One region of the Paenibacillus sp. J53TS2 genome, then DNA from elsewhere that is predicted to be linked to it. Evidence: predicted binding sites of a transcription regulator. Region 1 holds the regulator's gene; each other region holds the start of a gene.
The links. The regulator Rex, encoded in region 1, represses fermentation and respiration genes when NADH is low (regulators of the CRP and FNR family bind a similar motif). The targets are predictions, from matches to a motif close to TTGTGAAATATTTCACAA.

Region 1 (7,938 bases):
TAATCTATTCGGTTTTTCATACAGATTGCGGGTCATTGCCTTCCCAACACGCAATTATGTATGATATTTCGAATACATTCCGTCAGAATCATCGAAAACGCCGAAATGTATTTGATTTTTCATATACAAATTGCCGCGAATAACCCAAAAACCGTATTCTATTCGGTTTTTCATACAGATCCCAGGACATCGCCCTTCCAACGTACAATTATGCATGAAATTTCGAATACATTCCGTCAGAATCACCGATATCGCCGAATTGTACTCGATTTTTCGCATACAATTCGCGTCTTAGCTCTTGCGGAATCGGCCACCTTGGGGAACAAAGGAACATACGCCTCCAACCCCCGACCCGCTGAGGACCCCAAGCTTGCGGAATCCGCCACAGTTACCAAAGTCAGAATAAAGCCTTCAAAAAAGTGTAATTCCTCCCTGCGGGAATGAAAACGGTCCTCGAAACAAAAAATGAACGTAAGGCTCGGACTGATTTCATTTTCGTTGGGGGGGATGCGAATGATGTTTCAGCATGTGTTTGCGGAAATGAATGAGATGTTGGACGAAATCACACGGAAATATCCCTTGGCCGGTAACGCTCAAAAGCTGGAGTTGGCTAAGAAATGGAGCCTGCTTCAGCATATGAGCGACGGGATCATCGAGGAGTGGTTATGCTTCGAGGAGAAAATGGGATATTTGCGCCATGCGTTTGGGAGCCTGGCATCCAGGGAGACGCCCGATCTTCCTGAATTGGATGACCCCGTTTTTATCAAAGGGCAAGGGTATTACAAACTGCTGATGTTTCCTCAGGCATTGTCCCAATTTGAGCAGGTCATGCAGCAGTTTCCTGACAGTGTGCTCGCCCAGACCTACATGGGAATGTGCCATCTGCACCTGGAGCAAATCGACAAAGCCGCGAAGCATTTCTGGCTGGTATTGGAGAAGGCGACGAACAAACGGCTTCGTTCCATCATTTACAACGCACTCGGATGCATTGAGGCGCAAAAAGGTGTGTTTACCAAAGCAAAAGAGTACTTCAAGTTGGCTCATCACAGCGATCCGTCCTTGCCCGAGCCACTGGCCAATTTGGAGGCCTGCACGCACAGCACAGGGAAATTGCATTACAGTCCGGAACTGACTTCCTTATTGTAGGTCTCATTCCGATTGAACGCACTTATTTACGGCTTGAATTATGAAGCGATGCGAAATTCCGCTTAAAGCGGCGCATCGCTTGTTTTGTTTTGTGATTTTTATTACAGATCCCGTTTGTATTAATTTTCAAATCGGTTATCTTCTGTTATGCTGTAAAGAGACTGGAATGAAGGGACAATTAATAGCAATGAAATACGCAGTGCTTGATTTTGAAACGACGGGTAACCAGTCCTCCGATGAAATTATTCAAGTGGGACTTGCCATTATAGAACCGGATAAGACGATATCGCAGGTGTATCGTTCCTTCGTGAAACCAGGTGTTCCGATCCCTCCTTTTATTACGGGATTGACGGGAATTACAGAGGAAGATGTCAAGGATGCGCCGGAGCTAGACGAAGTGATGGTGGAGATGGTTCCGCTTCTAAACGACGTCGTCTTGGTCGGGCACAATGTTGCATTCGATTTTAATTTCTTGCAGAGCGCTTTGGACAAAACAGGCTATTTGCCGTTTACCGGCCGCATTCTGGATACGATGGATTTCTTGAAAATCCTGTTTCCTTCGCTTACTTCCTATCAGCTCGGGCTGGTGGCGGCGGAGTTTGAAGTGGAGCATGATCGGCCGCATCAGGCGGACAGCGATGCGCTGGCGACGGCGCTCATTTTCCTGAAATGTCTGGAGGAATGCGCGCAGCTGCCGCTGTTGACTTTGCAGCGTCTGGCCGATCTGTTTGCAGGCGAGGACAGCGATTTGGGCTGGTTTTTCGATGCGATGACGCAGGAGAAGGAACGCGAGGCGATGCCAAGCGAAGATGGTTTCGTGTACTATCGTCAATTCGCCCTGCAGGTGGAGGATTGGCTGGACATCCAAGCGCCAAGGGACAGTTCGGATCGAAATCCGCTGGCGGATGTGACGTTCGAGCAGTTCATGGAACAGGTTCGGGAACGGCTGCGAGAGCGTTTGCCGCAGTATGAGGAGCGAGAAGCCCAGAACATGATGCTGAATGAGGTCATGCGGGCTTTCGAGGAAGACAAGCATCTGCTGGTCGAAGCCGGAACGGGGACCGGTAAATCCTTGGGATATCTCCTGCCGGCCATTTACCACAGTGTAAAGAATGAAGAGAAGGTAATGGTCAGCACTCATACCATCAACCTGCAGGAGCAGCTGCGGGAGCGCGACGTGCCGCTATTGACGGAAGTCGTGCCTTTTCCTTTCCGCGCAGCCGTATTTAAAGGAAGGCAGCATTATTTGTGCTTGCGCAAATTTGAACATAAAATGAATAGAAAAGACTTCGCAACACCTAAAGAAGAGGTGATGACGGCCGCGCAAATGGTTGTGTGGCTGACACAAACGGAAAACGGCGACGATGAAGAGTTGAATCTCGGAAACCGCGGCGGCGACTTCTGGGAGACGGTAGCCAGTGAATCGGAATCCTGCTTAGGCCGATCCTGCCCCTGGTTCCGCAAATGCTTCTATCATCGTGCCAAACACGAAGCCGGAGTAGCGGACGTGGTCATCACGAACCACTCTAAATTGTTTACGGACATTCAGGCCGGGCACCAGCTGCTACCAGGCTATGAGCGGCTGGTCATCGATGAGGCGCATCATTTGGAAGATGTGGCCGGCAAGCATCTTGGCATTCATATGAAATACTTTACGGTGGTCCATACGCTGACCCGGTTGTTTAAAGACAGCAAGACAGGGCAGTTGGCTAATCTTCGGAGCTCGATAGATGCGTCGTCCGCGGAGAAAGCTGCGGAATGGTGCGCAGTGATCGATGGCATCTACCCAACGTTGGTGGATGTGAAAGAGAGCTGGGACAAGCTCAGCGAGCTGCTGTTCAGCTTGATGCCGGATCGCAGCGATGCGGCCCCCGGCGATCCGGGGCAATTCGTATATCGGCTGCTGCCGACCCGAAAGCCGAAGGATTGGGAGACACTGACCGCGCTCGAAAACCAGATTTACGTGGGTCTGGGCGACGTGCTTCGCAAAGGGGATCGTCTCATGTCTGAGATTCGGGAGGAGCAGGATGATTATGCTGCGGAAAGCCTGCTTACCGATATCAGCGGCTTGTTTAAGGATTTAGCTGGAGAACGGGAATCACTGCGGTTCTTCATGAAGCTGGAAAGCGAAGACACGGTTTATTGGATGGAAGCCAACGGGAATTACCGCAGCCGCTCGCTGCAAATGTACGCGGTGCCGATTGACGTTAGCGCCCAGTTGAAGGAATTTTTCTTCGATCGGAAAAAAAGCGTCGTTATGACTTCCGCGACATTGTCAGTCGATAAGTCGTTTCAATATATGATCGAGCAGTTGGGTCTGACGGAGGCGGCGGAAGAGGAACGGTTGATTACGTCGATGTTGCCATCTCCGTTTAATTACCGGGACCAGGCACTCTTAGTCATTCCACGTGATTTTCCGAGCGTAAAGGGCAGCGTGGGAGATGATCACTTCATTAACACGTTGGTGCAGTCGTTGGCAGATTCCGCGGTGGCTACGCAAGGCCGCATGCTGGTGCTGTTTACGTCCTACCGGATGCTGAGACAGGTGTATGACCCGCTGAAAGAGTTGCTCTCGGCGCAGGGGATCACCGTCATCGGGCAAGGGATGGACAGCGGTAGCCGTACCAAGCTGACTCGGCGCTTCCAGGGTCAAAATGCATCGGTGCTGCTGGGGACGAGCAGTTTCTGGGAAGGGGTAGATATCCCCGGCGAGGCGCTGACAAGTTTAGCGATCGTGCGGCTGCCTTTTCAACCGCCGAACCATCCGCTGGTGGAAGCCAAGAGTGAGCGACTGCAGCGGGAGAAGAAAAACCCATTTATGAAGTTATCCGTCCCGCAGGCGGTTATCCGCTTCAAGCAAGGATTCGGGCGACTCGTCCGTTCCTCGCAGGATCGTGGCATCGTAATCGTTTATGATACCCGTATCCTGGAGTCTTACTATGGGAAGTATTTTTTATACTCTTTGCCCGGACCGAAGATGGAGCATATGCCGATGAATCAAATGGTACCTCGCATCTCGGAATGGTTGAATCCCGAAGCCTAAACCGCTTTATTGATCGCATTGAAGAATAGGGGGAAACGAAGCATGAAGTCAGAAAAAATTTCGGACGCCGTCGTCCGCAGACTGCCGGTTTACCTGCGTTTCTTGAACGAACTCAGCCGCAGGGAGGTCCCCACGGTCTCCTCGCAGGAGCTGGGCCAGAAGTTGGATCTGAATCCCGCGCAAATCCGCAAGGATTTAGCGTATTTCGGCGATTTTGGTCGGAAGGGGATCGGCTATGACGTGGCTTACCTAATCGAGAAGATTCAACAGATTCTCAACCTGGACCAGCAAATTAACGTGGCGTTAGTCGGTGCCGGTAATCTAGGGCAAGCCCTTTCGAATTATAATGCTTATTTGAAGGATAATATGAAAATCGTCGCCGTGTTCGACGCATCGCCAGCAAAGATCGGTACCCAAATCAACAACATCACGATTCAACCGATTGAGGAGCTGGTAGCTACGGTACGAGCGAATAATATCCGTATTGGGATCATAACGGTACCTGACACAGAAGCCCAGCGCGTGGCAGACGAGCTGGTTGCGGCCGGGATCGGAGCCATCCTGAACTTCGCGCCAACGATTCTCAAGGTGCCGTCGGAAGTGCGGATTCATGCGGCCGATTTCACTACAGACCTGCTTAGCTTGGCATATTATCTGGAGGATGGAAAGGAACAAGCCAACGTATGAGTCGTAAATGGTTAATTAAGAACGGGACGTTTGCCGTACTGGAGACCAATCGCCCCGTGATTCATGGATATATGCTTGTTGAAGGCGATTCGATCACCTATATCGGAGAAGAGCGCCCGGAAGGCGTGGAAGGCGCCGAAACGTTTGACGGCAAAGGCTTGTTATTTTTGCCAGGACTGATTAACACCCATGGTCATGCGGCGATGTCGCTGTTGCGCGGTTATGGGGATGACATGGTACTGCAAACCTGGCTGCAGGAGAAAATGTGGCCGATGGAAGCCAAGTTTACCGCTGCTGACGTTTATGCCGGAACGGCGCTGTCCGTACTGGAAATGCTTAAAGGCGGTACGACCACGTTCTTGGATATGTACGATCAGATGGACGAAGTCGCCAAGGTTGTCGAGGAATCCGGCATTCGCGCCGTACTGATGCGCGGAGCGATCGGGCTATGCTCGCCGGAAGAGCAGGATCAGAAGCTTAAAGAAGCGATCGCGTTTGCCCAGAATTGGCACGGTAAAGCGGAAGGACGCATCACGACGATGATGTCGCCTCATGCGCCATATACCTGTCCGCCGGCTTTCATCGAGAAGTTCGTACAAGCCGCCCACGATCTCGATCTACCGATGCATACGCATATGTCGGAGACACGCGCCGAGGTGGAGCAGAACGTGAACGATTACGGCGTTCGCCCGGTAGAGCACCTGCGGAAGCTGGGCATGTTCTCCCGCCCGACGCTGCTCGCCCATGCCGTACATTTGACGGACGAGGAAATCGAGGTCTTGGCTTCTCATGGCGTTACCGTCTCTCATAATCCGGGTAGCAACTTAAAGTTGGCCAGCGGCGTTGCCAGAGTACCGGAGCTCCTGAAGAAGGGAGTCGTGGTATCGCTGGGTACTGACGGTGCAGCCAGCAACAATAACCTGGACATGCTGGAGGAGATTCGTTTGGCCGCGCTGATTCATAAAGGCGTATCCGGGGATCCGACGGCGATTCCGGCTCTAGAAGCACTCAAGATGGGGACGGAGTACGGCGCGAAGTCGGTCTTCTTGCCGAACACCGGGAAGCTTGCGGCTGGCATGAAGGCGGATTTCATCGCCTTGAACACGGAGCAGGCTCATTTTCTGCCGCGAACGGATTTCATCTCGCACACCGTGTATTCTGCTGGACCAAAAGACGTCGAACACGTTTGGGTGAATGGCAAACAGGTCGTCAAACACGGGGCTTGCCTGACGCTTGATGAGGAGCGTATTCGGCACGACGCTCAAGCTGCGTTCGAGGGACTGCTGGCACGGTAATACGCTAGGATAGGAAAGGAAGAGAAGGTTGAGGAAGCGAACCCAATGGATTCTGCTGTCCATCGTGATCCTGTTGATCGTGCTCCTTGGTCTCCACCGGTTTTATCTATACATTCATGAGGATACGTGGAGAGCCGAAAGAGAGGCCGTTCAACAGGCGAAGCAGGAGACGGACCTGGTCCAGGGAGACGAGGTGTGGAAGTCGGTATGGGATGAAGTCACCTGGGTCGTGCAGGGGGAAGACGAATCCGGACGTAAAATGATGGTTTGGCTCCGAGAAGGACAGGACCCTGAGGTGCGATTGCTATCGGAAGGGAAGTCCGAGAATCAGGTTCGAGCCATCATCAAACAGACGTTGCCGGGTATCCAGGTTGTCCGTCTGCTGCCGGGCATTTACAATAACCAACTGGTCTGGCAGCTGTTCTACAAACAGAAGGACCACCACTATTATCGGTTCTTCAGTTTTACAACGGGCGAACCGCTACCGGAAGTGTTCACCCTGCCGAATCGCTGACGGGTCGTCGTAAATAGAAATATTCCTAATAAACGGTTTCGAGGTTTAGGCGAAAAGCCTGAATGGCGAGACCGTTTTTTTGTAAGGAGGGAAAGGCATGGAGTTGCTCGATCCTGCAGGGCAAGAGAATAAGGTGTGGGAAGACTTGAAACAAGCGTTTAACCATCATTTTTCTAGTCCAATCCGGCAGGCTATTCCTATTAAAAGAGGTTGGTTAAATTATAAATGGAAAATTACCACGGATTTCGGTGAATTTGTGCTTAAGCAATATAATAGGGAGCGGTTTAAGTCCTATCGGCCCGAAACGTTGCAATTGGCCTTATCGCAACAAATGCGATTAAGTGAACTTGGTTTTCCGTGCCCTTCGCTTCTTACCTCGAACGGGAATAGGATGCTTGAGTCGGACAGTGGTGAAAAGTTCATTGTAATGGGGTATTGTCAGGGACTACTGGTTCCGCCGGGACAAGCCAACATCCATCAAGTCTATGATTTAGGACGGGTCACAGGCCAAATGCATCGGTTTTTGAATGACGGGACGTTGGGACGGAAGGAATCCGCCTTGTTTTGCCCTCCCGCTCGCGAGGAGCGATTGGAGCATTGGATTACGCTTCAGGAGCAAGCTCTTCGCAGCGGCAACCTCTTATTGTCGAGTGAGATTGAAACGCAACGCATTGCAACGGAAAACGTTGACCTGGGACGATTTGAACAGATTGCATCGGGGTGGGCGCATCGGGATCTTTGGATGGACAATTTGCTGTTTAACGAGAGTTCTGTGGCTGCGGTCTTGGATTTCGATCGCTTCAATTATGATTATCCCCGGCTCGATGTTGCTCGAGCTGTGATGTCATGTGCGTTTAGCGATCACTTGGACCTGACTCTGGCTACTGCATTTATGGAAGGGTATCGACAGGAGGTAGAAGCCCCATTTGAGACGGGGTACTTAACGACATCCCTGCAAATGCTGTGGTACATGGAATGTGTCTGGTGGATTCATGGGCAGATGGATCCACATAGCGCGCCTCCCGCGCGCTTCGCCAGGGAGATGAAGTGGCTGGCGGAAAATATCAACCGCTTGCCAGTGATGCTTGAGAATTTGTAGCATTTCGGGGTAGAACTGCTAGCTTCAAATTTTAAATATCTTCACACTTTCCTTCGATATTTGATATACGATGTGATATACTCATATTTGTAGTTTTGATAGACGGGTTGATATACTACAGAGATGATTATTATAGATAAGGGGGACATCACGT
Region 2 (7,938 bases), 180 kb from region 1:
GAGCGCAATCACCAAGCAGGTGTACCTCGTGAAGTATGGTGAAGAGGTAAGCTTGACTTCATTATTTCAGGAGGTTTTAGAAATGGATATCAATCCAATAGAATTTCAAATGACCGATAAAGTTCGAGATATCGTGCTGCGGTTTCCAAAAGCCGCGGATTATTTCCGGCAACGGAAAATCGACTTTTGCTGCGGGGGAAACCGTCCGATTACCGAGTCGGCGGAAGAAAGCGGCGTTCCGGTAGAGCTGTTGCTGGAGGACTTGAACCGTATGTTGGCTGAGCATCCGCATACAGGAGGAGAAGAAGGCTGGCTTCAAGCGTCATCTGCGGACCTGGTTGAACATATCGTAGGCAAACATCACCGTTATTTACGGGAGGAGCTCCCGGAAATTCAAAAATACGTGACGAAGGTCTCGCGCGTTCACGGTGAAATAGATCCTCATCTGCTAGAGGTGGCCCGATTGTTCGGCGAGTTGCGGCGTGAGCTGTTGGTGCACAGTGACAAAGAGGAGGCCGAGGTATTTCCGAAGATGCTCAACTGGGATGCAGGCCGCGAACCGGAAGTGCTCGAAAAACTGCAGGGCGCGATTGCCGATTTGGAATCGGAGCATGACGGTGCAGGGAATATTTTGAAACAGCTGCGCGAGCTCACCGGGGATTTTCAACCGCCGGCTCATGCCTGCACGACGTACCGTCTGACTTACGCGCGCCTGGAGGAGTTGGAGGGAATGACCTTTACGCATGTACATCTTGAAAATAACGTGTTATTCCCAAGATACACGGAATAAGTAGTCTTTCGCTTCCGCGAGCCGCCGTTTGGATAAAATTTGAGAACCTGCGCCTTGTCCGGTATCCTTAAGATAAGGAATATTCTATTGCCCGGGTTGGGACAATGATAGGAGAAGGGCAGGGGGCGGCAATGCACAAGAGATGGCGATGGCTTGTTGGATGGATGGCAGGAATAGCAATAATCGTGACGGCTTGCGCCCAAGGCCAAATTACGGATCAACCGGCACCGGCGGAAGCACAGAGAACCGACAAAGAACAACCCCACGACATCACGTTGACGATCGACGGGGGTACCTTTATCCCCGATGTGACGCGCAGCCTGCATTACGATTATATGGCTGGGCTAACGGCACGGCATGCGCTGGAGAGCAGTGGGATCGTGAGGTTCACGGAGGATCAATCGGCAATCCAATCGGTTGGGGAAGTGTCGCTGGATTCTACCCTGGAGTGGGGAACGCAGTTGAATGACAAAGAGCTGGATCCGAGCGACTGGGATCATGAGTTGAAGATTGGCGACAAGCTGCTCGTCTATGTCAAGACGGTCGATAGCTTTGAAGCGATCCCGCAGCAAGCGTCCTTGCTATTGATTATCGATGGGGGCAGTCCGAAGAAGAAGTATTACGTCAATAAATACGACGATAACACGACGGTCAGGGATCTTCTGAAACGCAGCGGCATCGTTCAGTTTAGTCCCACCAACAAATCCATCGTGTCGGTCGGCGGGTATACTCCCCAAGAAAACGAACAGTGGATCCTGAAGGTGAACGGAAAGAAGCTGCTGGATACGGGGCTGGATATGAGATTAAAGCCACAGGACAATGTGGAAATTGTCTTAAAGCAGAAATAGATGTAGGTACTCGACAAAACTTATGGAATCCGCAATCCTGGTCATAACCGGGGTTGCGGATTTTTTCAATAGGTTCATGAAAATAGTTATGACAAAAGTTTGTGTATTCTTTCACAATTAATGTGAATGTAATCACAAGGTATCTACAATTTTAAATTTATACTAAGAGTATCACTTAAAAATTGAACTATCGTAAAAACACTAGAGATCTAGGTATTTATAGGAGGAGGCATTACGAATATGGGAACGGACAGAGAGAAACTGGTCGTGATCGGGAACGGAATGGCCGGCATCAGCGCCGTGGAACAAATCCTGAAGTTGACTACGAAATTTGACATTACGGTCTTCGGAAGTGAGCCGCATCCGAACTATAACCGGATCATGCTGTCGTATGTGCTGGAAGGCAGCAAAACGATGGATGATATCGTATTGAATGATTTGAATTGGTATAAAGAACATGGAATTACGCTGCATATGGGGACCACGGTCGAGCGGATCGATGCGGAGGCCAAAGAGGTTGTGGCCGATAACGGGCAACGCGTTCCGTACGATAAAGTGTTGATTGCTACCGGCTCGACTTCGTTTATTCTGCCGATTCCGGGCAGTGATAAGGAGGGAGTCGTTGGATTCCGCGATATCGCAGACTGTGAGCAAATGCTGCAAGCGGCCAACACTTATAAGACGGCGGCCGTGATCGGCGGCGGCTTGCTCGGTTTGGAAGCGGCCAAGGGGCTTGTGCAGCTTGGCATGGACGTGACGGTCGTACATTTGATGGAAGATTTGATGGAACGCCAGTTGGACCATCAAGCGGCAGGCATGCTGCAAGCGGAATTGGAGCGTCAGGGCATCAAGTTCAAGATGGGCGCACAAACGACGGAGTTGCTAGGGGATAACCGGGTACGCGGGCTGCGGTTCGCGGATGGCACGGAGCTTCCGGCGGAATTCGTTGTTATGGCGGTAGGGATCAAACCGAATGTCGCCGTTGCCAAGGCCAGCGGAATGGAAGTGAATCGCGGGATCGTGGTCAACGACTACATGCAAACCTCGCTGGAGGGAGTCTATTCCGTTGGTGAGTGCACCGAGCACCGCGGAATCTGTTACGGTCTGGTCGCACCGCTGTTCGAGCAGGGGAACGTGATGGCCAAGCATATCAGCGGCGTAGACACTCCACCTTATGAAGGTTCGGTCGTATCGACCAAGCTGAAAATTTCCGGCGTAGACGTCTTCTCGACCGGCGAATTCATCGACGGGCCGGAACATACGGTCATCGCGAACAAGGACGATTGGAAGCGCACGTATAAGAAAATCTTGCTGAAGGATGGCAAGCTGGTAGGTGCGGTGCTGTTCGGCGATATCACGGATTCGGCCGAGCTGCAGAAGCTGATCAAACAAGGCGCAGAGATGACCGACGAATTGTACGAGTCGCTGATGGGTGGAGGCTGCTGCGGCGGCGGAGCCAAGAAGAAGGCCTCGGTCGAAACGATGAGCGACGAGGAAATCGTCTGCGGCTGCAACGGGGTTACCAAGGGTACGATCGTGGATTGTGTTGTGAATCAAGGCATGACGACGGTGGACGAGATTAAGGCATGCACCGGGGCGACCCGTTCTTGCGGCGGGTGTAAACCGGTCGTGGAGCAAATTTTGCAATATGTACTTGGAGACGGCTTCACGCAAACGGCGAAACAGGGGATTTGCGGCTGTACGACGCTGAGCCGCGATGAGATCGTTGCGGAAATTAAGGAGAAAGGGCTGCAGACCACCAAAGAGGTTATGAACGTACTCGGATGGTCGCAACCGGAAGGCTGCTCGAAATGCCGGCCCGCCATCAACTACTATCTGGGCATGATTTACCCGGATACGCACGAGGATGAGAAGGCTTCGCGTTTCGTCAACGAACGGATGAACGCCAACATCCAGAAGGACGGCACTTACACAGTGGTACCACGGATGTACGGCGGCGTAACAACCCCGGAAGACCTGAAGAAAATCGCCGACGTGTCCTTGAAATACGATGTCAAAGTGGTGAAGGTCACGGGCGGACAACGGCTCGACTTGATCGGGGTGAAGAAAGAAGATCTGCCGAAAGTTTGGGAAGAGCTGGATATGCCGTCGGGGTATGCTTATGCCAAATCGCTGCGTACGGTCAAAACATGCGTTGGTTCGCAATTCTGCCGCTTCGGGACTCAGGACTCGATGGGTATGGGCGCGCTGCTGGAGCGTAAATTCGAACGGCTTGATTTCCCGGCCAAATTCAAAATGGCGGTTAACGGCTGCCCGCGGAACTGCGCCGAATCGTGCACGAAGGACATCGGTATCGTCGGTAATGATGGCGGTTGGGAAATCTTTATCGGCGGCAATGGCGGGATCAAGGCGCGCTTGGCGGATTCGCTATGCAAGGTAAAAACCGATGAGGAACTGATCGAGCTGTGCGGTGCAATCATGCAATATTACCGTGAAACCGGCAACTACTTGGAGAGAACGTCGGAGTGGGTGGAACGGATGGGGCTCGAGCACATTCGCTCGGTTGTCGTCGACGACACCGAGAACCGCAAGGCGTTGATGGAACGGATTGAATTTGCCTTGACTCAAGTGACGGATCCTTGGCAAAAAGTGCTGAACGACGATGATCAACGCGGTAAATTGTATCATTCGTTGGAAATGAGCAACCAGCTGTAATGTAGCGTCTAAAGCGAAAGGGGTTATCAAGCATGAAGATGGAGTTGAGTGGTGATACGTTTTACCCTGTGGGCGCCTTGGAGGAGTTCCTGCCACAGATCGGTCGGGTGGTGGAATTGGCCGGTCAGTCGATCGCGGTGTTTCGTACGTCGGATGGTCGCATTTTTGCGGCATTAAACCAGAATCCCCATCCGAAGGGCGGACCGCTGGCCGAGGGCATCGTTTCGGGTCATTATCTGTATGATCCATTGTACGATTGGAAAATCGACCTGACCACCGGACAGGTTCAAGCGCCGGATACCGGCCAGGTGACGATGTTTCCGGTCAAGGTGGAAGAGGGACAGGTTTTCGTTGCCGCAGCGGTGCTGCAGCAAGCGTAGCGGGATGAACTGAAGCGCGGTGATCGAGAGGTCGCCGCGCTTTTTTTGAAAGCAAGGCAGGCTTCATATGGGGGAGGAACACAAATGTTTACGCAAAACGTGGAAGCGATCGTGGAAGCGGCCGTCAAGAAAAAAGAAAAGATGAACGAAAGTCTGCCACGGTATCTCGTGTCGGCCATGCTGGCAGGGGCGTATGTCGGGTTGGGCATCATTTTGATCTTTAGCATCGGTGGGCCGTTGGCTGCGGTCAAATCGCCATATCAGACGATGCTGATGGGGATGTCCTTTGGGCTGGCCCTGACGTTGGTTGTGTTTGCTGGCTCCGAACTGTTCACCGGCAATAATATGTTCTTTACGGCTAGTACGCTCGCGAAGCGGACAACGGTTGGCGATACGGCGAAGAACTGGACTCTTGTTTTTCTAGGCAACCTGGCAGGTGCGTTGGTGCTTTGCCTGTTAATCGTCGGCAGCGGTTTGTTTAAGACGGCCGCGCCGGAGCATTTGATCTTTGCCGCTTCCGCCAAGAAGATGGGGGCTCCGGTGACAGAGCTGTTCTTTCGCGGGATTCTATGCAACTGGCTTGTTTGCTTGGCACTTTGGATGGCGAACCGGGCCAAGGAGGATATCGCCAAACTCGTCTTGATCTGGTGGTGCCTCTATGCGTTTATCTCGAGCGGGTACGAGCATAGCGTGGCCAATATGACTTTGCTCAGCTTGTCGCTGCTGCTACCGAATCATCCGGATACGGTTACGGTCGCTGGATGGTTGCACAACATGGTGCCGGTTACACTAGGCAATATGGTTGGCGGCGCCGTGTTTGTCGGTATGGCATATTGGTTCATTTCGCCTGTGCGCAAGAAGGCGTAGGACATAACAGGAGCTGAGAATGATCCCCCAAGTTCGTCTATCATAGACGAGGCTTGGGGGATTTGCTTTGTTTTATATGAAGAAGAACAAAGCAAAAAACCGTCCAACCAAAGAAGGGACGGTTCGATACGCTAGCACTAGCGTCTATTGGTGATGAAGCTGCGGGCAATTAGATACGGCAAATTTCGTTCGGGCATAGCTCGCAGTGACAAATATCCTGCAGCATCACCAGGTCTTTGATCACGATCATGCCGTTCTCGTACTCCAGCGCGTCTTTCTTGCGCAGATCGCTCAGCATGCGGTTGACGCTCTCGCGCGTTGCTCCGATCATGTTGGACAAGTCGGTGTGAGTGATCTTCTTGTTGATAAGAATCGTGTCTCCATGTTGTTCGCCATACGTATTGCTAAGGCGAATCAGTGTCGAGCACAATGCGCCTGGTTTGCCGTACATCATCAAATCACGGAATTTCGTCTGGGTCAAACGGTGATGGATTCCCATCCATTTCATGAAATCGATGGCGAAATCGCAATGCTGGCAGATCATGATTTCCAGATCCTTTTGCTCGATGACGCCGATTTCGCAGTCTTCGATGACTTCGGCGGTGAAGCTGTGCTTCGTGCTGAAGAACGGATCGGCCTGACCGACCATGTCGCCGCGACCATACATGTAAAGGATCAATTCCTTGCCTTCATCTGTCGATTTGGTCAACTTCACGCGGCCGCGCTTGATGTAGAACAGTTTATCGGAAAAGTCACCTTCCCAGAACAAATGCGTCCCCTCGGGATATGCTTTGTCTTTCATCGTAACGAGAAGGCGATTGAAGTTTTGCTCTGTAAAACAGCTCGTATTACCGCGGGGCAGGGTGGCATTTAAAATTTCACTCATCATCGATTTCCCCTTTGTACTCCAAATTTTTCTGAAAATTTTAAATTAATTATATAACGTTTTTTCGGTTTTTTGGGGGCCGTAAAGCCTGAAAAAGTGTCGAAATTTCAACATTGTGAGAAAATTCACTTTGTCAGATGGTAGAAATGCGCTATGTAATGCGCACAATAACAGGCTTGGGCTTACAAAAATCAATTCAAAATTTTCACACAATGTAAAGTATATATGAAAATAAAATCATGGCAAGTGAAAACTTTCAACTTTTTTAAAGTATGTGAAATAATTCACTATACAAAGACCATCCCCTGTGCTATGATCAAGACATAAAGAGAAGCACACAAGCTTCATAAGGGTTAGCTTGCAAGTGAATTTTTTCACGAGACATTGATCACCCGTACCTGCAGGCAAAATCCTTAAACCACTTAGGAGGATGAGAGAGATGGCCGTTAAAAACGAAGTGGCTCCAAAAGCACAGGCAACCGCGCAAGATTACATTCAAACTTTGATCGACAAGGCGAAGAAAGCATCCGAAGCCTTCATGAGCATGGATCAAGAGCAAATCGACAATATCGTGCAAGCCATGGCTTTGGCGGGGCTCGACAAACACATGCATCTCGCGAAACTGGCGATTGAAGAAACGGGCCGCGGGGTGTACGAGGACAAAATCATCAAAAACATGTTTGCGACGGAGTACATCTGGCATAGCATCAAGTACGATAAAACGGTAGGCGTAATCGAAGATAGTCCTTACGACAACTTCCAAAAAATCGCCGAACCCGTGGGAATCATCATGGGGATTACCCCGGTGACAAACCCAACGTCAACCACCATCTTTAAATCTCTGATCGCCATCAAAACACGTAACCCGATCATTTTCGGTTTCCATCCATCCGCTCAAGCCTGCAGTACGGAAGCCGCTAAAATATTGCTCGAAGCTGCCGTTAAACACGGCGCACCGGCCGATTGCATCCAGTGGATCGAAAATCCTTCCATGGATCGCACGAACGCTCTGATGAATCACCATGACATCGCCTGCATCTTGGCTACCGGCGGATCCGCAATGGTTAAAGCCGCTTATAGCTGCGGCAAACCGGCACTGGGTGTTGGCCCTGGTAACGTTCCTTGCTTCATTGAAAAGAGCGCAGACCTGGATCAAGCGGTCAACGACCTGATCCTTTCCAAAACGTTCGACAACGGCATGATTTGTGCATCCGAGCAAGCGGTCATTATTGAAGAACCGATTTTCGACCAAGTGAAGAAGAAAATGATAGCCAACGGTTGTTATTTCGTTAATAAAGATGAAGCTGCGAAGCTGACTGCAGGCGCGATCATCGCCGACAAATGTGCAGTGAATCCTTCGATCGTCGGCCAACCTGCGGTAAAAATCGCGGAAATGTGCGGCATCGACGTGCCGGCTGGAACGAAAATTCTCGTTGCTGAAATCGAAGGCGTGGGTCCGAAATTCCCGTTGTCTGCTGAGAAATTGAGCCC
Region 3 (7,938 bases), on a different contig from region 1:
AATTCGGCGAATTTGGGAATCAGCACCGGAGGCAAATTATCCACGCAAAAAAATCCGAGATCTTCCAGACTCCGTACGGCCAGCGATTTACCTGCCCCCGACATGCCCGTGATAATGATCAGATTGGCGACCGAACCTGTTTCCTTCTCCGGCATTGTTGTTCCCTCCTCGCGAAATTCTCCTTGTCCCATGTTCTTTTTTTCTCCTCAGAAAACCATTAGCCTGACCTGCTTGAACGTCACTGATCCTAACGGACCGTAATGACCTTATTGGCCGATTTTCCGGCGGTTTCCCGCTGTAACGGACCTCAGAGACCTTATTGGGCTCGTAGGTCGGCCATTTCGCTGCATTTGCCTGAAATAGGGTCTCCTCAGTCCGTTAGAATCCGCAATGGGTCTGCAACGGACGAATAGCATCTCTGGTGTCCGTTAGCCTGCAGGTATACATCGCACTGACTCAGCTTCGTGATGGAAAGACGACTTTTTGAACTTCCTTAATAATTAGGAGCGGAGGAAGAGGCCGGCGGCGCCAACCATCCCCGCATCGTTGCCCAGCGTAGCCGGTACGATTTGCATGCCTCTTTGCACCGGCTCCGGCGTCAATTTGGCGAATACGCTGCGGACTTCGTTAAACAGAATGTCGCCTGCTTTGGATACCCCTCCACCGACGATAAACAGTTCTGGATTCAGAACGACCGCAACCGCCGCCATCGATTTGCCCAGATAATAGGCTGCACGGTTCACGATACGGATCGCCGCCTCGTCACCGGCTTTAGCCGCATCAAAGACGTCCTTGGCCATAATGTTCTCCACATGCGACAGCGACGTCCGGTCCCCGCGTGCCACGGCATCCTTAGCCATACGGATAATGCCCGTAGCCGAAGAGACGGTCTCCAGGCAGCCCATTTGTCCGCAGCCGCAGCCGATCGCTTCCAGGTCCGGAACGACGGACATATGCCCAAGCTCGCCGGCCATCCCGGAGAACCCTTGATAAATTTTACCGTTCATGATGATGCCGCCGCCAACGCCAGTGCCCAGCGTGTAGCATACGCAGTTCTCGATTCCTTTGCCGGCTCCGCCCCAGGCTTCGCCCAGCGCCGCCACATTGGCATCGTTGTCTATTTTGATCGGCTTGCCCAGTCGCTGTTCCAAAATCTCACGAATCGGGAAATCCTTCAAACCTACATTCGGCGCCAAAATAATAATCCCCTCGCGGACATTCGTAAACCCAGCCACGCCAGCGCCTACCCCCGCGACCTGCTCCCAGGCGAACGGCGATTCTTCCACGACGCGCCGGACGTACTTCTCGATGTTCGCGACGATCGTATCCGCGCCCTTATCGACTTCGGTTGGGCCTTCATACGTATGAAGAAGTTGACCTTCTTCATTGCAAATGCCAACCTTGACTGCCGTACCGCCCAAGTCAACGCCAATGTAGATTTTTTCAGACATTTTCACAAGCCACCTTTTTCTTAAATAATAGATAATTTACGTGTCCATACGTGCAAAAAGGCCATTCTCTATCCATCACCACGCTGACCGCGCCATGACTGAAAACGCCTTCGCAAGTAGTTTACTCCTACGTACCAACTATAAGCGAACCCTTCGGTTCGGTCAAGAGAAGGGGGGAAACGGCAATCCCAGTAACGATAAGGGATTTTGCGTAAATGACGTAGATCACAGACAGGTGGATGCGACCCCAAAACCCACTAATTCCCTTTGACCTCGTCACCTCAACAATGCCCATAAAAAAACCGGCATTCGCAATACGAATGCCGGGGGTATGTCGCGTGCCGTGCGGATTTAGGATAGAATCCGTTTTTGCCCTTCCAACTCACGAATGGGAGCGATATTCTGCGTGAATTCTAGCGTTCCCAAATAACGGCCATCTTCGCTGCGAACGGCAAAATAGCGGATGTAAACGAATTTGTCCTTGATCGGAATCCAGAAATCCTCGGCATCCTTCCGCCCTGCTTTGAAATCCTCCAACAATTGGTTGACGACATGGACGCTTTGCGGCGGATGGCAATTTTGCACGGTTCGACCAATGACCGCCTTCGTCCGGGCAAATATCCGTTCCTTACCGTGAGAGAAATAACGGACGACATCGTTCTCGTCAATAAACGTCAAATCGACCGGGAGATGGTTCATCACCGCCTCCAGCTGCTCCATCGACAGAATGCCGGTTTCGAATTTGACGAAGCCCTGCGGGACTGCCGTCCCCTCTGGGGCGGTTCCCCCGGCTTCGGCCGCAGTTCCTCCCGATTCGCCGTCTGAAGGCTGAAGCGGCACACGCTCCGGAATCCATTCGTGCTCCGGTGCCGTCAAGCAGAAGCCAATTTGTTCGCTTTCCCTGGCGATGCTGACCCATTCGTCTTCCGTTAACTTCTCAAGGGCCATCGGCAGCAAAATATTCTCTTCTTTAAAGATCATTTCGTTGACTTCCTTAATGATCCGTTCGAGATCCAGGAGGATCGTCTCCTGATCTGCGCTGCCGTTCGCCAGCTTGCCCTTTGTTTCCTTAATCATCATGCGAATTCCGTCATCAATTCCCCACATCACCTTCGTCGGTCCGTAGACGCCGTACTTCTCCAAATACGGGAACAGCAGGTTTTCTTTGCGGCTGTAGTGCTTATCCAGGTCCAGAAGCAGGCTTAAATCCTCCAACAGCTTGAATACCAGCTCCTCGCCGGCTTCCCTCCGGTACTTGTCGAGATGCAGCCGCAGCTTGAAATTGACCAGTCGCTCGATCTCTCGGTTTTCCTGCTTAAAGGTGTGCACCGGATGGCCTGGCTGTTCCTCCGGCTTGGACGAGCGGTGAATATCTTCAATCGAGCCCTTAAATATCGCCGTATGGACCGAGCACAACCGCTGCACCTCCTCAACGGGGATGCCTTCCTCTTCCATCAGCGCATGCTCCATCGCGGAGATTTCCGATACGGTCACGTCGCCGACCGCCGCTTCAAACCGCGCCTTTACTTCGTCTACGCTCTTGCCCTGATGCAGCTCTTTAATGATTTCTTTCAGCAGTTGCTGACGCCGGTTCAGTTCCGGAGCGCCAAACTCCCGATTATTGATCAATTCACTCATGGTCCAGTCCCTCCTTATAGGGTTTAACTTCTGTCTCTTCCGACTCTCTCGCTGATAACCATTCTCAAGAACAAGGTAGCACAGGGAAAATCGCCGACTTGTGATTGCAATCACAAATATTCCGAGCGAATCATGGTTCCTCCCGTTTCTTTTTTCTCCGTCTTTTGCCAAAATAGAAGGAGGAGGAATGCCATCATGCCTATAACAAATTTGCTATATATTGAAGACGATCTCGAAATCGGCGAATGGGTCAGCACAAATTTGCAGGAGCGCGGTTACGCCGTTACCTGGCTGAAGAGCGGGGAACAAGCCGTGGAGAAGGCTGCCGAGTGCCAGCTGGTCATTCTCGATGTGATGCTTCCTGGCTTGGACGGCTTCACCATAGGAGGACGTTTAAAGCAGCAGTACCCTGAGCTTCCGGTGCTGATGCTGTCGGCCCGAACCTCAATCGACGACAAGCTGCAGGGGCTCAAATTCGCCGACGATTATTTGACGAAGCCGTTCCACCCCGACGAGCTGGCGGCCCGGATCGAGGTGCTGCTGCGCCGCAGCGGGGGTTCCACCGACCCGGAGCCGCTGCGCCTTAAACATTTGCTTGTGTATGAAAAAGAAAATCGGATCATCGATCAGAACACCGGCGAAGAAATCGTGTTGACCGGTAAACAGTTTCATATTTTTGCCTACCTGCTGCGCCATCTCGGGCAAATCCTGACCAAAGAGCAGATCTACGAAGCGGTATGGAATGAACCCTATCTGGACGGGGACAAAACCTTGATGGTCCATATCCGCCACCTGCGCGAGAAGCTGGAACGCGATCCCGCGAATCCCGAAGTCATTGAGACGATTCGCGGGATCGGGTATCGGGTGAGAGCATGAGATTCCGTCCGGTTCGCAAGTTCCGCAAATCGCTGCTCACGAGATACGTGTTGATCCTGGTAATCGCTTTTGTCTTCATCCCCGTTCTTATTCCGGTTAGTTTTTTCGCGTCTTGGAGTATCAATTTGCTGATGAATCCGGGACATTTATGGCAACAAACCAAACGCCCCTACGGGACGGGTATGGACATCGAGACCACTTGGCACCAGGCTGCCGCCGGGCTGAAAGGAGCTTCTGTCGAAACCATCGACGGGAAACTCAAGGAGCTGAAGAAGCGTTATCCCGACGCCGCGCTGTATTGGGTCGACACAGCCGGACAAACCCGTCTGCAGCTGCCGGAACAGGGAACGGTGCCGAAGCAGTGGTCCCTGGAAGACACCATCGCCTTCATGAAGCAACGCGTGGACGCCGACCCTTTTACGGTCGTCGCTTTCATTGGCGGGAACGAACGGGCCAAGCAGGGCTTCATGGTACTGGAGCTCCCGCGTAAATTTATGGTGATCCAAGATGTGGACCGGCAAAGCGACAGCCGTTTCTACGGCGTTTTTTTAGCGATTCTACTGGGGGCGTTCGTGCTGCTGTCCTATCTGTTCTTCAGCGATATTCGCAAACGGCTGCTGCGACTGGAGGCCGGCATGACCCGTCCGGGCCCCGATGGGCTTCCCTCTCTTATCCATGAAGGGCGACCGGACGAAATCGGCCGGTTGGAGCAAGCTTTTAACCACATGGTATTCGAACTGAAGGACAGCCGCCAGCGCGAAAGCGAGGAAGAAGAACTGCGCAAGAGCCTGATCAGCCATTTATCGCATGACCTGCGTACGCCGCTGACTGTGCTGGGGAGCCATTTGTATTCGCTCCGCCAAGAGTCATTAAGTGATCAGGGCCGGCAATCGCTGACTTTGATGGAGACCAAAATCAGCGATTTGTCCGGCCTGATGGACCATCTATTATCGTATAACCTGCTCTCCAGCGGGCGTTATGCCATGTCCTTGGAGCGGCTTGATGTTATGCGGCTGGTAAGGGAGAGTGCCGCCGCCTGGTATCCCGTTTGGGAGAAGGCCGGGATCACGGCCGATGTCGAGTTGCCGGAGCAGCCGCTCTACTGGAACATTGATGCCCAGGGCTTCCGCCGCGTGCTGGATAACCTGTTCCAGAACCTCGTACGGCATGCGGGTTCCGGACGTTATGCGGGGATTACAGTAGAGCCTCGTGGCGATGCTATAGCCCTCGTGATCGGGGACCGCGGCCCTGGGATGGAGTCCGCTTCAGCCGCTGTAGGAGCTGGGCTAGGCCTGCAGATCGTCGATCTGCTGCTGCGGGAAATGGGGCTTACCCGGGACACGGTATCCACGGATGAGGGAACGAAGATATATATTTTCCCCGTAGAGAAGCCGTAGTGGTTGAACGAGGATCAACAGGAAATACGACCAGGACGACGACTACGATGAGGATTACGATGATGGTGCCGATGATGGCGATGTTGGCGGGAGCGACTCCGGGGACTCGCGAAGCTCTAGTGACAGCAGCAGTGACTAAATTAGCAAGGGACTGTCCGCAGTCCCTTTTTTCGATCCCCCCGAAAATTAAACGAATCTTAAACTTCCTCTGTCTATGTCTTTAAACTCCGGACGATATGATCATTTCCGAGGTGATAGATCGTGAATGAAATGATCATTCAAACAGAAGGCTTAACGAAAAAATACCGTGGCCGCGCCGCGGTAGACCATTTAAACCTGGAGATCGCCAAAGGAGACATCTACGGGTTCCTGGGGCCTAATGGCGCTGGGAAAACAACGACGATCCGCATGCTGCTTGGCTTAATTCAGCCGACCTCTGGTTCGATCCACATTTTCGGCCGCGAGCTGCAACGAGACAAGCTGGCCATCCTGCGCCGCATCGGCTCGCTGGTCGAATCCCCGTCTTATTACGGCCATCTTAGCGCGATTGATAATCTGGAGGCGATTCGCCGCATTTTGCAGGTGCCGAAATCGCGGATCGACGAGGTGCTGGAGATCGTCTCGCTAACCAGCGAAGCACGCCGGCCCGTGAAGGGCTTCTCCCTCGGGATGAAGCAGCGTCTTGGCATCGCGGCATCGTTGCTCGGCAATCCCGAGCTGCTCATCCTGGACGAGCCGACCAATGGGCTGGATCCTTCCGGCATTCACGAGATTCGTGAATTAATCAAGAGCATGCCTCAGAAGTACGGCATCACCGTACTGGTATCCAGCCATCTGCTCGGCGAAATGGAACTGATGGCCAGTAAAGTGGGCATCATCCGCGAAGGCCGGATGGTGTTTCAGGATACAATCGACAATCTGCGGCTCCGATCTGCGCATGATATGGAACTCGTCGTATCGGAGCCGGACGAGGCGCTCTGGATCGCCCGCGATCTGGGCGCAGCCGGCAAGCTGCAGAACGGAACCCTCTCGTTTCCGGGCATGGCTGATGCCCAGGTGGCCCATCTGGTCAAACGATTGGTGGAAAATGGACATTCCGTTTATCGCGTTGAACAGAAGAAAAAATCGCTCGAGGACATCTTCATGCAGGTGATCGGGGAGGGGGCAGCGTTATGATGTTGCGCTCCCTATCCTCCGACTTCCTGAAGATTCGACGCAAAGGCATTTGGTTCTTGATTTTCCTGGCTCCGATCGGGCTGATCGTCATGCAGGCGCTCAATTATGGGCTGCGCTTTGACTGGATGATGAAGCAGCATGCGAGTGATCCATGGGGCGGATTATTAGAGAACATCTCGTTTTTTGTTCCCATTGCCCTTTATCTCGGATGCACGCTGATTAGCTCGCTGGTCGCCAATGTGGAGCATCAGGTGAGCTCTTTGAAGCAACTGCTCGCTCTGCCGATCTCCCGAACCGCGGTGTTCAGCGCCAAGTTCCTGCTGTGCTTCCTGTTGCTATGCGTATCGTGCGTGTTGTTATCAATCGCCACAGTGATTCTTGGGGTATCCTTCGGCTTCAAACCCGGCTCGATCCCTTTTCCGGATTTGGCACGCCTGGGATTTTATCCGCTGTTTGCCGTACTTCCGCTTCTGGCCTTGCAGCTCTGGCTTTCACTGGCTTATCGCAACCAAGCGCTTCCGGTGTCCCTCGGTGTGACCATTTCGATCATCTCGCCGTTTACGATGAATCTCTCGGAATGGTTCCCCCTGAACTGGCCCATGTTCGGGCTCTTCGGCCCGCACCGCGAATGGTTCGTGGCCGCTGGCTTAGCCGTTGGTGCCGTTATCCTCCTGATCGGGCTGGTTCACTTTAATCGAAAGGACGTGGATTAAGATGAGAACCTTCCTAAACGCCCTGGCCGCCGAACGCCTGAAAATGGCAAGATCTCGCGTATGGCTCGTCCTGTTAGCCAGCCCGGCCCTGTCCGCCCTGATCGGCGTCTTAGTTGATCTCCCGGACGGCTTGGATGCGAGCGCCTGGCCACTCTTGATCAGCGGCATGTCGATGTTGCACGGGCTGCTGTTCCTGCCGATTATGTCCGGCTTGTTCCCGTCGTTCCTGTGCCGCTACGAGCATACCGGCGGCGGATGGAAGCAGTTGCTCGTATTGCCTGTCTCGCGCAGCGCGGTGTACATGGCCAAATTCACCGTCGTCCTCGGGCTGCTGGCCATCTCACAGGTGCTATTCTTAGCCGCCTTGCTGATCGTGGCGCAGGTCCAGGGCATATCCGGCCCGGTACCATGGGGAATGATCGCCACAAGCCTCCTCGGCGGCCTGATTGCCTGCTTGCCGCTGGTCGCTTTGCAGATGGGCGTATCGCTGGTTTGGACCAGCTTTGCCGCCCCGCTCGCGGTCAATGTCTCGCTGACGATCCCGAATCTGTTGATCATCAATTCGTCCAAGATTGGCCCTTACTACCCATGGGCCCAGCCGCTACTGGCCATGATGCCGCGCGGTCAGGCGGATTACGGCGCCTTTAATCTGCCGTATGAGAGCCTGTTTATCACCGTTCTCGGCAG
Region 4 (7,938 bases), on a different contig from region 1:
TTGCTTTCCCCCCTGGGCGCGATGACCGGCTCCTGGAGTTGAATATAATGATGCCAGTAAGAGCTGTATAAGTCCGTATTTTCAAAAGAGGATGTCGCCGGCAGCACGATATCGGCGTATTTCGTCGTGTCCGTCAGAAACAGATCGTGCACGACGGTGAACAAATCTTCCCGCAGAAGGCCCTGCTCTACCTTGCCTGTATCCGGAGCCACCACCGCCGGGTTAGAGCAATAGACGTACAACGCATGGATTGGCGGATCCAACGTCAGCAGCACATCCCCCAACTGGTTCATGCTCACCGTGCGAGCGCCCGGATTCGGTCGCAAGTCGGGACGTTCCAGCGCAGTCGCATTCATCTTGCCGTAAGCGCCGTTAGACTTGAAGGCGCCGCCGCCCGGCACGAGCCATTGCCCAGTAAGCGCCGGCAGGCAGCTGATCGTGCGAACCGTCATGCCGCCGTTGTCGTGATGCTGCAGGCCATTGCCGATATGGATGTAAGCAGGCGAAGTTTCGCCGTACAGGACGGCCAGCTTCACAATGCTCTCCGCCGGTACGCCGGTGATCGCCGCCACACGCTCCGGCGTGTACTGCTTCACATGCTCGCGCAGCTCGGCATGGCCATGCGTGTAGCGTTCTAGGAACGCGTCATCTACCAGGTCACGCTCGAACAGCACATGCATCATCCCAAGCGCCAATGCCCCGTCCGTGCCGGGATGGAGCGGAATAAACCAGTCCGCCCGCTGTCCCGTCCGGTTCCGATGCACGTCGATCACCACAAGCTGCGCGCCTTGCTTGCGGGCTTTTTCGATCAGGGTGATTTGGTGCATGTTCGTGCTGACGAGGTTGCCGCCCCACACGATAATCAACTTCGCCTTGACCGTCTCTTCCGGGCTCGTCCCGCCGCCAAACCCCATCGTATATCTCCACCCCGCGTTGCCTGCGGAGTTGCATATGCCTTGCTGTAGCTGAGTAGCGCCTAAACGGTTGAAGAACCGCCGGTCCATGCCGTCGACACTCAGGATCCCCATGTTACCGTAAAAACTGTACGGCAGGATCGACTCCGGTCCGTGCTCAAGGATCAGCCCCTTGTAGCGTTTAGCGATCTCCTGGACCGCTTCCTCCCAGGTGATGCGTTCAAATTTCCCTTCACCTTTAGCTCCGACACGTTTCAAGGGGTACAGCACCCGCTCGGGATGGTAGACCCGTTCCGCCATATTGCGAACCTTGTTGCAGATCGCGCCTTGCGTTATCGGGTGATCGGGGTTGCCGGTCACCTTAACGATTTTTCCGTTCTCTTTATGGAGCAGCAAGCTGCACGTATCGGGACAATCCAGCGGGCACACCGCGGGAAACACCCCGTTTGGTTCATGGATCATGTTCCACCCCTCCTGTCTGTAGCCTATTGTAAGGAAAAACGGCCCCCGGCGTAAACCCCCGGTGGGAAATTCCATTCGTATGATGGGCGGGTAGGCTCTATAGAAGATGCTGAAGTCCCTGAACGCCTCTTTTCATGATTATCCCTTTCGTTCAGATAGAGCCTGGGGTTAGCTGGTTGAAAGTCAATAATTCTGTGTTATCGCAAAAATTAAGCTTGCACCGAACATGCGTTTGGCATATAATGGAATTAGGGGAACATATATTCTCATTCACTGGGGTGGTTGCTTGAATATGGAGGTTAATATGGATATGATTCATCACCTATTCAATAAACACTATACGAGTGAGCAAGATTGCATGGATGCGCTGGTTGCTGCGAAGTGGCCAACTGGCTTTGTCTGCCCTCGATGCGCTCATACCGGGTGCAGCCACCTAACCTCCCGTCGTATTCCTTTATTTGAATGTGACATCTGTGGGCATCAAACGTCGCCTTTGGTTGGGACCCTTTTTGAGGGAACGCATCTGCCCTTGTTGAAGTGGTTCCAGGCGATAGAGTTGTTTCTGCTTCCTGATGGTATCTCCGCAATGCGGCTGCACCAGGAGATCCGGGTCACCTACAAAACCGCTTGGTTGATGCTGCACAAAATACGCCATGCCGTTAGCGAATTTGATGCCCGTGAACGGTTGAGCGGAGACGTAAAGGTCAACTCCGATCAATATGGGACCAATCCGTCCCGTTGTCAGCATCCCAATCCGTTTGCTACGGCAGTCGTAACTGGTTGTACGGTGACGGAGTCAGGAGATCTGGACCAGATCAAAATTCACCTTTTACTACATAAACGGGGCACTGGGAATAGGGCAACCCGTCATGAACTCGCCGCTTTCATCAACGAGCATGTAGATGTCGAAACATCCACAATTCATGCGTTCCCTCTAGCCTATAAACTGTATTCTCCCTTGCGAAAAGTAGTGAGAGACGCTTGGAGGTCGCTGACGAGTACATATTTAGCTTTGGGACCAAAGTATCTGCAGGCTTATCTAAATGAGTACACCGTACGCCGCAGGTTGCAATTGCCTGGTTCAACGAAGGCAATGCGTCAGCAATTATTAGCTATGTGTGTGGCGACTCCTGCAATTTCTTATTGCCAACTGATCGCACGTCAACCAAAACACCCTTTTGCGATTGCGGCCTGATTGAGACGCTTGAACCTTGAGAGTTGTTTAGACGCGGAACTTCTTTACCCATAAGTTTCATTATCCGTCCGCTGTTCTATCTACTTGTTTCTTTACTATTGCTGCTCTACCTATTCGTTTCTATACCTATTGCTGCTCTATGGATCTGCTTCCTTACGATCTATTTACTCCACCAAGATTATCAGATCCAATTTCTTTGCCTACTGATCCAACGGGATAATCGTGCAAAGGGCCGAAACAACATGTACTGGCCCGGATACCACCCTCCGTGATCTAATACTCTCCCCTTTAGCAAAAAAACTGCTCCTCCAAATGGAGAAGCAGTTAATAAAGCCTGTTGATTGCTTATTCTCGTTATATGGTTTTGCCTACCGTCGCGGACGGAGTTGTTGTTGCATGCTCGGCAGCCGGAGCAGCCGTTTGCCCTTTTTCCTTCAAATAGGCAGCCCAATATGCCGCTCCCACGAAGATGGCGCCGCCGGTCAAGTTGCCCAGCCATACCGGCACAAAGTTCTTCAAATATTCGCCCCAGGAGAAATAGCCCTCAAAAATAGCCGCCGGAATCAGGAACATGTTGGCGACCACGTGCTGGAAGCCGATGGCCACGAAGGCCATTGTCGGAAACCAGATGCCGAGTATTTTGCCGCTCATGTTGTCTGCGCCGTAAGAGAGCCATACCGCCAACGCAACCAGCCAGTTGCAGCCTATGCCAGACACAAATGCTTGCAGGAAGCTATCATCCAGCTTGTGGCCGGCCATATCAACCAGTTTATCGAGATAAGGTCCGCTGGCCGTCAAGCCAACCACATGTCCAAAAAAGTATGCGACGAATAAAGCACCCACAAAATTGCTTAAGGTAATGAGGACGAGGTTCTTGAACATTTCCCCTGTGGAAATTCGCCCCGCCATCCGTGCTAGCGGCACAGCCATCATGTTGCCGGTCAAAAGCTCCCCACCGGCCAAAAGTACGAGAATTAATCCGATAGGGAATACCGCCGCGCCGATGAAGGTTGCGAAACTACCCCACTCTGCCGGAGCGCTGCTGATGACGCGAATATCGAGCAAAAAACCGAGCGCTATAAACGCCCCGCCCAAAAATCCGAGAATAAGTACGGTCAACAAAGGATTATGCGCTTTTTTGATGCCATTTTCTACGGTTACGTCAGCAATTTGCGCAGGTTTATAGTAAGCCATGTTCTAGTCTCCTTTATTAAGTAGATCCGTGTCTATTGTAGCGTGCCGATTAATCTTGGATAAGTAACAAAGATCACGATAACGTTTTCATATGGTGAAATATTTCACACATCTTAAGGAACAGCTGTGATCATGCAATAATAAGAAAGACCCTTCCGATCAAATCGGAAAGGGTCCCTTAAATCTGCGCTGATTACTAGTGCGATGGTACGCTGGTGATGCCGCCCAAGAGCAGCCGCCATACGGCATCGAAATCCGCATCGATCCGCTCATTCGTCCATTGGCGAAAATGTGCGGGATGGTGAAAATGCAGGAACGCCAAGAAGATCGCCCTAGCTGTTTCCCGCGGCTCCAGCGCTTTGAATTCTCCCGCACGGATGCCTCCTTCGATAATCGTGGTAATTTGCCCGATCAAATGGTCCAGGTGGGCTTCGATGATTTCAGCGGCTGCCTCGGTAACGGCCGCATACATGGCAAACATCTCGGGATCGTCGCTGGCATAGGTCCGCTTGCAGCCGATCAGCGTTTGCAGCCATAAACGTAATCGTACGGAGTAGCTCCCGTCCGTACCGTTCGCAATGTCTGCAAGGGGTTCGGCGATGCTTCGCGTCAGCCAACGATCTGTCACAGCTTCGCGAAGCGAGGCTTTGCTGGAGAAATGCCGATACAACGTACCGTGGCTGACCTGCAGCGCACGCGCGACATCCAGCACGGAGGTTTTATCCGGTCCGAAGCGCCTTAGCACCTGCTCTGCGGTGTCCAAAATCTGTTCTTTGCTTAAAGGCAGCTCGTTGCTCATTTCATTCCTCCTCCCCGTTTTTTCCTACTATATCAAAATGGTTCTAAAGTGACAATGATACGATTCTGTCAATTGTGATTCGCCAAAATCAGATGAAGCCGCCATTGACGCGAATCGTTTGTCCTGTAACCCACCCGGATTCCGAACTTGCCAAGAACATGACCACGTTCGTTATGTCCTCCGGTTCAGCCAATCTCCCGAAAGCGTTCATGCTTCCGACGTTTTTGATTTGCTCCGGTGTTTTCCCGGCCGTAAACAGCTCCGTATTCACGGGTCCCGGACCAACCGCGTTAATCGTAATGCCCTTCGGTCCAAGCTCCTTAGCCAATTGGCGCGTCAATTGCTCCACTGCGCCCTTGGTTGCCGTATAAGAGCTGTAAGCCGGAAACATTTGCCCCGTTACGGATGTGGAGAAGTTAATGATGCGTCCCCCCTCGCTCATATGCTTCATAGCTTGCTGGGTGGCGAAAAAGGTACCCTTCACGTTGATGGCGTACTGACGATCAAAGTCCTCTTCCGTGATGTCTTGGAGCGGTTTCGTAATCATAATTCCAGCGTTATTGACCAAAATATCCAATCGACCAAAGATATCCGACGTCTCCTGAAACAGCTTCTCCAAGTCCGGCAACTTGCTGACATCGGCTTGTATGGCGACGGCCTCCCCTCCCTCAGCTTGAATGCCTTTAACGACTTCCTCCGCTTGATCGAGGCGGGTGGCATAGTTGACGACCACCTTCGCCCCGCTGCGGGCCAATTGCTCCGCAATATTCCGGCCCATGCCTCTTGATGCTCCCGTAACCAATGCGACTTTCCCATTCAATAATTGATCCATCATTTAAAATTCCTCCTATATCGTATTGTTATCAATTAATTCTGAGCGCTCTGCGCAGTTTTGATGTGCAGCAGCTCGCCAAAGCCCAGACGGTTCATGAAATTCTCCTGCGCCCGACGAGCCGCTTCATTGACTTCCTCGACGCCCGCATTGGTGAAATCGACCACGCTTCGGAACGGACGAGTGCCTTCCGGCAAAGCAAGAATGCGGGCGATTTCTTCGCCTACCGCTTTAGGATGCGCATCCACTCCCGGCGTGAACAGCCCTGAAGTCGCTTCCTCGTTGCGCTTTACCAGCGGATCCAACGCGGCATAACCCGAGCTCCGCTCAACATCGCTCGCGCGGCTGGCATTCGGGAAGTGGTCGGTCCCCTGGGTAAACGGACCCGGCATGACGATCGTGGTCTCGATACCGAACTGCCCTACCTCGTAAGCAGTCACCTGGGCAATGGCGTCCGCGGCGAACTTGGAAGCTACATAAGGTCCCATGAAGGGTGGAACGACCACCGAAGTGGTGCTGCCGACATAAACCAAGGTTCCCGACCGACGCTCGCGCATATGCGGAAGTACAGCACGATTTACCCGTTGGATGCCGATCGCGTTCACGTCAAAGAGATGTTCGATATCCTTTGGGGTAAACGCTTCTACGTAACCGACGACTAAATGACCCGCGTTATGCACGACGACATCAAGCTTGCCCGCCTCCCTGAGAATCGTAGCGACCGCAGCTTCAGCGGAAGCTTCGGATTGCACATCGAGTTCCACGCCTCGAAGATCTAGCCCGTTGCTTCGCCCATACTCCAGCAACTCCTCGGCATGACCGGCATTTCTTCCCCCGATATTCCGCATGCTGGCATAAACCGTGTGGCCCGCATCGGCCAAGGAACGGGCAGTCAAATTTCCGATTCCCGTGGAAGCACCCGTGACGAGAACAACTTGCTTCATCGATTCCTTCTTCATTTTTATCATCTCCTCTTTTTGATGACTTGATTATATAACAAACATATTTCAGATATCAAGTATCAATTTTTAATTTTTGTCATTCATCTCAGTCGGCTTGTTATCCACCATATAAAAAAGCCGGTCCTAGAAGGCGTATGCCCTCTTTGGATCGGCTTAGTTGATCATCAAATGGAGAAACTAGGTTACTAGCTTAAACGTGAACGGTTTCCCGCTGCGGCACTTCCGGCAGCGCCCCTAAGCCTGCGCTGTTCAGGAAATTCCAAGGTTTGTTGTAATGCGGCTGGAAGAAGAAGTCGACGAAGGCGAGTTCTTCCATTTTCATGCCGTTTTGGATGCACACCGAGATCGTATTCATCGACTGGGTCAGGTCCACTTTCGACATGATTTGCGCCCCGAGGATCCGGCGGGTGTTCTTCTCGTAAACCACCTTCAGCATAACCGGTTCGTGGGTCGGCATGAATTCCGGCCGGTAGTTATCGGTAATCATTACCGCTTCGGCCTCCAGACCGGCATCCTTCGCCGCTGTTACCGTCAACCCGGTCCCCGCGATATTATCTTCGTAGATTTTAATCCCCGAGGTGCCCTGAGTGCCCATATACTTCACGGTTGGCGTTACCAGGTTTCGAGCCACCAGCGTACCCATGCGAACGGCGTTCGTGGCCAACGGGATATACGCATGCTTGCCGGTCGGATTATAAAATACCGCACAGCTGTCTCCCGCCGCATATACGTCCGGCTTGCTGGTGCGCATGTATTCGTCTACGATGATTGCACCATTGCCCAGCATGTCGACTTGCCCCTTTAACAGCTCCGTGTTTGGACGGAATCCGATGCACATAATCACGAGATCGGCGGCGTACGCGCCTTTGTCGGTGATCACCTTAGCTACTTTGCCGTTCTCCCCTTCAAAGCGCGTAACCTTTTGGCCTAAGGCCAACTCAATCCCATGCTCGCTAAGCGATTGTTCGATCTTATCCGTGTATTCCGGATCCAGGTATTTGCTCAAAATGCGATCCTCCGCATCAATCAGCGTCACTTGCTTGCCGTTCAACTGGAACGCTTCAACAAGTTCAACGCCGATGTATCCGGCCCCGACCACCACAATATGGTTGGCTTGCTGCGCTTTTTCAATGATCGTGTTGGAATGGTTGAAATTTTTCGAAAGCACGATATTCTCTAAGTCGCTTCCTTCGAACTTCGGAACAATCGGCCACGACCCGGTCGTTACGATCAGCTTGTCGAACGTATCTTCGAACACCTCACCGGTCTCCAGGTTGCGAGCTTGAAGTGTTTTAGCGTCCGTATCGACCGACACTACCTCGTGAAGCATTTTCGTATTTACACCAAGTTCGGCCAATTGCTGTGGCGACGAGTAGAACAATCCCTGCGGATCCTGAACCATCCCTCCGACATATAACGCAATGCCGCACGACAGAAAAGAAATGTTGTCGTTCCGTTCATATACGGTAATTTCCGCGTCCGGGTAAAGTTTGGCTGTATTGACGATCGCTGCCGTGCCTGCATGGGTACATCCGATAACTGCTACTTTCATGACTTCTTCCCCCTCCAAATTCACTGCT

Region 2: the regulator Rex is predicted to act here: its motif matches at 1,738-1,755, upstream of nirB (nitrite reductase large subunit NirB).
Region 3: the regulator Rex is predicted to act here: its motif matches at 3,188-3,205, upstream of KJS42_RS12615 (DUF438 domain-containing protein).
Region 4: the regulator Rex is predicted to act here: its motif matches at 3,858-3,875, upstream of KJS42_RS05490 (formate/nitrite transporter family protein).

The regions. Positions count from the first base shown of each region.
Region 1 covers NZ_BOSK01000004.1:183,833-191,770, forward strand. Annotated here, with positions in the region: gene KJS42_RS10985 (tetratricopeptide repeat protein) at 514-1,146, shown strand; gene dinG (ATP-dependent DNA helicase DinG) at 1,334-4,189, shown strand; gene KJS42_RS10995 (redox-sensing transcriptional repressor Rex) at 4,208-4,876, shown strand; gene KJS42_RS11000 (amidohydrolase) at 4,873-6,171, shown strand; gene KJS42_RS11005 (cell wall elongation regulator TseB-like domain-containing protein) at 6,200-6,685, shown strand; gene KJS42_RS11010 (phosphotransferase) at 6,783-7,784, shown strand; gene KJS42_RS11015 (hypothetical protein) at 7,937-7,938, shown strand, end outside.
Region 2 covers NZ_BOSK01000004.1:282-8,219, forward strand. Annotated here, with positions in the region: gene ric (iron-sulfur cluster repair di-iron protein) at 83-790, shown strand; gene KJS42_RS10035 (hypothetical protein) at 922-1,638, shown strand; gene nirB (nitrite reductase large subunit NirB) at 1,879-4,314, shown strand; gene nirD (nitrite reductase small subunit NirD) at 4,347-4,694, shown strand; gene KJS42_RS10050 (formate/nitrite transporter family protein) at 4,779-5,561, shown strand; gene KJS42_RS10055 (Crp/Fnr family transcriptional regulator) at 5,731-6,447, opposite strand; gene adhE (bifunctional acetaldehyde-CoA/alcohol dehydrogenase) at 6,887-7,938, shown strand, end outside.
Region 3 covers NZ_BOSK01000005.1:29,433-37,370, reverse strand. Annotated here, with positions in the region: gene rapZ (RNase adapter RapZ) at 1-155, opposite strand, end outside; gene KJS42_RS12620 (ROK family glucokinase) at 501-1,451, opposite strand; gene KJS42_RS12615 (DUF438 domain-containing protein) at 1,803-3,089, opposite strand; gene KJS42_RS12610 (response regulator transcription factor) at 3,285-3,965, shown strand; gene KJS42_RS12605 (sensor histidine kinase) at 3,962-5,362, shown strand; gene KJS42_RS12600 (ABC transporter ATP-binding protein) at 5,624-6,538, shown strand; gene KJS42_RS12595 (ABC transporter permease) at 6,535-7,251, shown strand; gene KJS42_RS12590 (ABC transporter permease) at 7,253-7,938, shown strand, end outside.
Region 4 covers NZ_BOSK01000002.1:197,977-205,914, forward strand. Annotated here, with positions in the region: gene KJS42_RS05480 (molybdopterin-containing oxidoreductase family protein) at 1-1,376, opposite strand, end outside; gene KJS42_RS05485 (transposase) at 1,681-2,571, shown strand; gene KJS42_RS05490 (formate/nitrite transporter family protein) at 2,926-3,765, opposite strand; gene KJS42_RS05495 (TetR/AcrR family transcriptional regulator) at 3,962-4,564, opposite strand; gene KJS42_RS05500 (SDR family oxidoreductase) at 4,653-5,396, opposite strand; gene KJS42_RS05505 (SDR family NAD(P)-dependent oxidoreductase) at 5,432-6,355, opposite strand; gene KJS42_RS05510 (FAD-dependent oxidoreductase) at 6,549-7,910, opposite strand.